Regions from separate parts of the Nocardioides sp. NPDC006303 genome, predicted to be linked through region 1. Evidence: predicted binding sites of a transcription regulator. Region 1 holds the regulator's gene; the other holds the start of a gene.
What was found. Region 1 encodes HrcA, which represses chaperone genes, less so after heat shock. Its sites were predicted from a motif close to TTGGCACTCGNNNNNNNCGAGTGCCAA; they were not measured.
Positions count from the first base shown of each region.

Region 2: a site for HrcA is predicted at 2,224-2,250, ahead of groL (chaperonin GroEL). Genes of this name have one in related genera too.

Region 1 is NZ_JBEXRR010000015.1:80,376-83,781, forward strand. It holds gene ABZY89_RS13825 (DUF3097 domain-containing protein) at 1-196, opposite strand, end outside; gene ABZY89_RS13830 (hypothetical protein) at 216-488, opposite strand; gene hrcA (heat-inducible transcriptional repressor HrcA) at 700-1,749, shown strand; gene dnaJ (molecular chaperone DnaJ) at 1,787-2,980, shown strand; gene ABZY89_RS13845 (16S rRNA (uracil(1498)-N(3))-methyltransferase) at 2,996-3,406, shown strand, end outside.
Region 2 is NZ_JBEXRR010000002.1:219,840-223,245, forward strand. It holds gene ABZY89_RS02660 (alpha/beta fold hydrolase) at 1-133, opposite strand, end outside; gene groL (chaperonin GroEL) at 425-2,059, opposite strand; gene ABZY89_RS02670 (GNAT family N-acetyltransferase) at 2,272-2,802, opposite strand; gene ABZY89_RS02675 (M1 family metallopeptidase) at 2,830-3,406, opposite strand, start outside.

The DNA.
Region 1 (3,406 bases):
ACGTACGCCGCTTGCCCTTCCGGTCCTCCAGCGTCAGCGTGTGCAGGTCGCGGTCGATCCGCACGATCTCGCCGACGAAGTCGGTCTCGACCTCCTCGACCACAGCGCCCAGCTCTGCGGGAGTCTCGACGGCACGCCCGTTCTTGGGCTTGCGCCAGTCGCCGGCCAGTACGTCGGAGCCGTAGCGATCGCTCATCCGGAGAACGGTAGTGGAGTCAGCAGCGAGAACCGGTGAGCACGCGCCCGAGCTGCTCGAGAACGTCGTCCGGCGTGGCTGCGGTCTCCGGGAACCGGAAGGTCACGTGGTGGCCGCCGTCGAGGGTGATCCAGGAGACGTCGACGCTCTCGGCGGTGAGGTTGGAGAGGCGTACGCCCACGATGTGACGCGGTCGCAGCCCGAGCCGTGCCGAGAGCGAGCGGCACAGGTCCGCCTGGTGCTCGTCGTTGGCGTGGGCCGTGATGCGGACCAGCAGATCGTCGGCGATCATAGGACTCTCCAGTGGGGCGGAAGCAGTACAGCGAGTGGCTCTAAGGTCAGCCTAACCTAAGGCTATCTCGATGGCGAGAACTGTGCTTTCTCCCCTGGGTCCCGTTCCACAGAGCGGAGCGGCCACCGGAAACTGGTGCCTGTGACGCGAACCGGTAGGATTGGCACTCGCACGGAATGAGTGCCAGGCAGCCAGGACGATAGGAGGGCAGATGCAGAACGAACGCAGGCTCTCCGTCCTCAGGGCGATCGTCGAGGACTATGTGAAGACCGAGGAGCCGGTCGGCTCCAAGGCGCTCGTGGAGCGTCACGGTCTCGGCGTCTCCCCGGCGACGGTACGCAACGACATGGCCGCGCTGGAGGAGGAGGGATACATCACCGCCCCCCACACCAGCGCCGGCCGAGTGCCCACCGACAAGGGCTACCGGCTCTTCGTCGACCGGCTGACCACGGTCAAGCCGATGACCGCGGCCGAGAAGCGGGCGATCGCCGGCTTCCTCGAGGGCGCGGTCGACCTCGACGACGTGGTCACCCGCTCGACCCGGCTGCTCTCGCAGCTGACCCGCCAGGTCGCGGTGGTGCAATACCCGACCCTGAGCCGCTCGACCGTCCGTCACGTCGAGCTGGTCTCGCTGGCCCCGACCAGGCTCCTCCTCGTGCTCATCCTCAGCACCGGCCGCGTCGAGCAGCGGCTGCTCGAGGTGACCGAGGAGGTCTCCGAGGAGACCCTGGCCACGCTGCGAGCGCAGATCAACACCGCGGTCGCTGGCGCCGTCATCGCCGAGGCCGGCGAGGCGCTGCGCACGATCGCCCAGCCGGCCGACGCGCCCGCCGACGCCCCGCAGACGGATACATTGAAGGATGGGCTCGCCTCCGCCGTGGCCGAGGCCCTGATCGAGGCGATGAACGACCACCGCTCCGACGAGCGCATCTCCATCGGCGGCACCAGCAACCTGGCCCGCTTCGGCGACAGCTTCGACACTGCCGTACGCCCGCTCCTGGAGGCCCTCGAGGAGCACGTCGTCCTGCTCAAGCTGATGGGCGAGGCGACTGCGGGCGGACTGGTCACGGTGCGGATCGGCGCCGAGGGCCCCTACCAGGAGCTCTCCCAGACCAGCGTGGTCGCGACCGGCTACGGACCTGGCGACGAGGCGCTGGCCACGCTCGGCGTGGTCGGCCCCACCCGGATGGACTACCCCGGATCCATGGCGGCGGTGCGCGCGGTGGCGCGTTACCTCTCCCGGATCCTCGACGAGGCTTGAGCAGCAGACTCGATTCAAGGAAGATCAGCGAACTTCGATGGCAGGAAGACCGACGTTGGACCCCTATGAGCTCCTCGGTGTCGACAAGGACGCCGACGACGCAACGATCAAGAAGGCGTACCGGAAGCTGGCGCGCCAGTACCACCCTGACGTCAACCCTGACGCCGAGTCGCAGGAGAAGTTCAAGGAGATCTCCCACGCCTACGAGGTGCTGAGCGACCCGCAGAAGCGGGCTGCGTACGACCGCGGTGGCGACCCGTTCGCGGGCGGCTTCGGCGCGCAGGGCGCGGGCTTCTCGTTCACCGACATCATGGACGCCTTCTTCGGTGGCGCCGGTGCCGGCACCGGAGGCGCTGGGCGTGGCCCCCGTCCGCGGGTACGCCGCGGGCAGGACGCCCTCATCCGTCTCGACATCGACCTGGCCGAGGCCGCCTTCGGCGTCACCCGCGACCTCAAGGTCGACACTGCGGTCGTCTGTGACACCTGTGGTGGCGAGGGCGCCGCGGAAGGCTCCCACCCGGTCCCGTGCGAGACCTGCCACGGCCAGGGTGAGGTCGCGGTCGTGCAGCGCTCCTTCCTGGGCGAGATCCGCACGCTGCGCCCGTGCTCGGCCTGCAACGGCTTCGGCACCGTCATCCCCGACCCGTGCCGCGACTGCAGCGGCGAGGGCCGGGTGCGCTCTCACCGCACCCTGACCGTCAAGATCCCGCCGGGCGTCGACGACGGCACCCGGGTGCAGCTCGCCGAGCAGGGCGAGATCGGCCCCGGCGGCGGCCCCGCCGGCGACCTCTACGTCGAGATCCACGTCGCCAAGCACGCCACCTTCACCCGCAGAGGCAACGACCTGCACTGCACCGCGAAGGTGCCGATGACCGCGGCCGCGCTCGGCACCACGCTCAACCTGCCGACGCTCGAGGCCGACCTCGTCGGTGAGGGCGCCGACCAGATCGACCCCGAGGACGCCTCGATCCAGATCGACCTCAAGCCCGGCACCCAGTCCGGCACCGACCACGTCCTGCGTGGCCGCGGTGTGCCCGGTCTGCGGGGCGGTCGCGGCGACCTGATCGTGACCATCAACGTGGAGACCCCCACCAAGCTCGACCTCGAGCAGGAGGCGCTGCTGCGCCAGCTCGCCGAGATGCGCGGTGAGGAGTCCGTCCAGGGCCAGCTCAAGGCGGCCCACAAGGGCGGCGTCTTCTCCTGGTTCAAGGACACCCTCAACGGGCACTGAGCAAGCGGAGCTGACATGACCCTTCCCGTTCACCTCGTCGAGTCGCTCGTCGGCACCCGTGTCGGCGACGACATCGAGGTGAGCGGTGACGAGGGCCGCCACGCGGTCGTCGTACGCCGCCTCCGGGTCGGCGAGGAGGTCGTGCTCACCGACGGCGCCGGCGAGGGCGTCACCGGCACGATCACGCAGACCACCAAGAAGTCGATGACCGTACGCGTCGACGACATCATCCTCGGCGACGCTCCGCCCGAGCCCGCGCTGACGGTCGTCCAGGCGCTGCCCAAGGGCGACCGCGGCGAGCTCGCCGTCGAGATGCTCACCGAGATCGGCGCCGCCAGCATCGTCCCGTGGGCGGCGACCCGCTCGGTCGCCGTCTGGAAGGGCGAGCGCGCGGTCAAGTCGCTGGCCCGCTGGCGGGCCACCGCC
Region 2 (3,406 bases), on a different contig from region 1:
TGAGCCGGCCGCTCGGGTAGCTGACCTCGAAGCGCCGGTACGCATCCGTGCTCCCCGACTCCCGCAGCACCTTCACCTCGCCGCCCGGGAAGTCCTCCCGCATCAGCTGCGGCAGCGAGACCTTGTCGGTCACCGGCGGCAGCGTCTCCGACGGACTCGGGGAGGGTGTGGTTGATGTCGCCGAAGGCGACGGTGTCGCTGCACGAGACGACGGCGCAGCGGAAGGCTCACCGCCGCATCCGGCGAGAAGCACGGCCGAGATCGCCAGCGCCGACGCAGCCTTCAGGCCCATGCCGTCGAGAGTAGCCCTCGCACCCACGGCACCAGGGAAAACGACAGGTGCCCCCGCCAACCGGCGGGGGCACCTGCGTCGTGCTCTAGCGGAACAGCCTCAACTGTGCTGATCGCTTCTTCGGCTTGCGCCTCAGAAGCCCATGCCGCCCATGTCACCCATGCCACCGGTCGGGTCGCCACCAGCGGCGGCCTTCTCCGGCTTGTCGGCCACGACGGCCTCGGTGGTGAGGAACAGCGCGGCGATCGACGCGGCGTTCTGCAGCGCCGAGCGGGTCACCTTGGCCGGGTCGATGATGCCCGCGGCCAGCAGGTCGACGTACTCACCCGTGGCGGCGTTGAGGCCGTGGCCCTGCGGGAGGCCGGCGACCTTCTCCGCCACGACGCCGCCCTCGAGGCCGGCGTTGATGGCGATCTGCTTCAGCGGCGCCGAGATGGCGGCCTTGACGATCGAGGCACCGGTGGCCTCGTCGCCGTCGAGCTCGAGCTTCTCGAAGGCAGCGGCGGCGGCCTGGATCAGCGCGACACCACCGCCGGCGAGGATGCCCTCCTCGACAGCAGCCTTGGCGTTGCGGACAGCGTCCTCGATGCGGTGCTTGCGCTCCTTGAGCTCGACCTCGGTGGCCGCGCCGACCTTGATGACGGCCACGCCGCCGGCCAGCTTGGCGAGGCGCTCCTGGAGCTTCTCGCGGTCGTAGTCGGAGTCCGACTTCTCGATCTCGGCGCGGATCTGGTTGACCCGGCCCTCGATCTGACCCTGGTCGCCCGAACCCTCGACGATGGTGGTCTCGTCCTTGGTGATGACGACCTTGCGGGCCTGGCCGAGCAGCTCGATGCCGGCGGTCTCCAGGGAGAGGCCGACCTCCTCGGAGATGACCTGACCACCGGTGAGGATCGCGATGTCCTGCAGCATGGCCTTGCGGCGGTCACCGAAGCCCGGAGCCTTGACGGCGACGGACTTGAAGGTGCCCTTGATCTTGTTGACGACCAGCGTCGAGAGAGCCTCGCCGTCGACGTCCTCGGCCAGGATGACCAGCGGCTTGCCGGTCTGCATGACCTTCTCCAGAACCGGGATCAGGTCCTTGACGCTGGAGATCTTCGAGTTGACGATCAGGATGTACGGGTCGTCGAGGACGGTCTCCATACGCTCCGGGTCGGTCACGAAGTAGGCCGAGATGTAGCCCTTGTCGAAGCGCATACCCTCGGTCAGCTCGAGGTCGAGCCCGAAGGTGTTCGACTCCTCGACGGTGATGACGCCTTCCTTGCCGACCTTGTCCATCGCCTCGGCGATGATCTCGCCGACGGTGGTGTCAGCAGCGGAGATCGAGGCGGTAGCAGCGATCTGCTCCTTGGTCTCGATGTCCTTGGCCTGCGCGAGCAGCTGCTCGGAGACGGCGTCGACGGCCGCCTCGATGCCGCGCTTCAGGCCGGCCGGGTTGGCACCCGCGGCGACGTTGCGCAGGCCCTCGCGGACGAGCGCCTGGGCGAGAACGGTCGCGGTCGTCGTGCCGTCACCGGCGACGTCGTCGGTCTTCTTCGCGACCTCCTTGACCAGCTCGGCACCGATCTTCTCGTAGGGGTCCTCGAGCTCGATCTCCTTGGCGATGGAAACACCATCGTTGGTGATCGTGGGGGCACCCCACTTCTTCTCGAGCACGACGTTGCGGCCCTTGGGACCGAGGGTGACCTTGACGGCGTCGGCGAGGGTGTTGAGACCCTTCTCCAGACCCCGACGGGCCTCCTCGTTGAAAGCGATGAGCTTCGGCATTGCTCCTGCGATCCTTCACTTGGGAAGTTCGTTGGATCCGGTCCGATGGGTTGCCCGCGACGGACGACGCCACTCCCGGCAGAACCCTTCCCTGCCGCTCGCGACGCCTCAACGTCACCGGTCCGGTTGTTGTCACTCTCATGGTAAGAGTGCCAGCCTCATGTTTAGCACTCGACCCCTGCGAGTGCAAGAAGATCCCAGGAGGGCGATGGTCAGAGAGGCTTCGCGAGCTCGGCGAACTCGAGGTCCTCACGCAACGGGCGGCCGAAGCGCTCGTCGCCGTAGGGGAACGGCTCGAAGCGTCCCGTACGCCCGAACCCGCGCCGCTCGTAGAACGCGATCAGGTCCTCGCGCTGGCGGATCACGGTCATCCGGATCTCCTCCGCGCCCCACTCGCGCGCGATCCGCTCGGCCTCGGCCATGACGGCCTTGCCGACGCCGGCCCCCTGCAGCTGCGGCGAGACGGAGAACATGCCGAAATAGACGTACGCCTCCCGCTTCTGCAGCTGGCAGCAGGCGACGATCTCGCCCGGCCGCTCGGGCTGCTCGGCGACGAGGAGGCGGGAGCCTGCAGCGGTGATCACCTCACGTACGCCCTCGGGGTCGGTGCGCTGGCCGGCGAGCAGGTCGGCCTCGGTGGTCCACCCTGCACGGGAGGCGTCGCCGCGGTAGGCCGACTCGATCAGCCCGACCAGGGCGTCCACGTCGGAGAAGTTGGCGTCACGGAAGGTCAGCTCAGGCACGGGCCCCAAAATACGACAGAGCGACAATCAGGCGGGCAGGTCGGGCAGCGCCGACCGGCGCAGCCAGGCATCGAAGAGCGCGGTGAGGTCGCGGCCGCAGACCTCGGCGGCGACGGCCTCGAAGTCGGCGGTCGTGACCGATCCCCCGCTGTGCCGGGCGACCCAGGTGCGCAGGATCTTGAAGAAGGCCTCGTCGCCGACGGTGCGGCGCAGTGCGTGCAGGGTGAGCGCTCCGCGCTTGTAGACGCGGTCGTCGAACATGTCCGCGGGACCGGGGTCGGCGAGGACCAGGTCCTGCGCCAGCGCGGACAGCCGGCGGTGGTGGTGACGGGCGTGCTCGCCGCACGAGCGGCCCCCGGAGGCGTCCGACCACAGCCACTCGCTGTAGCAGGCGAAACCCTCGTGCAGCCAGATGTCGCGCCACTCGCGCAGGGTCACCGCGTTGCCGAACCACTGGTGGGCGAGCTCGTGGGCCACGAGGCGTACCTCCGACCACTCGCCGGTGAGGTGGTTGCGCCCGAAGGTCGACAGCGACTGCGATTCGAGCGGGATCTCGAGCTCGTCGTCGGTGACCACGACGGAGTAGGAGGCGAAGGGGTAGGGC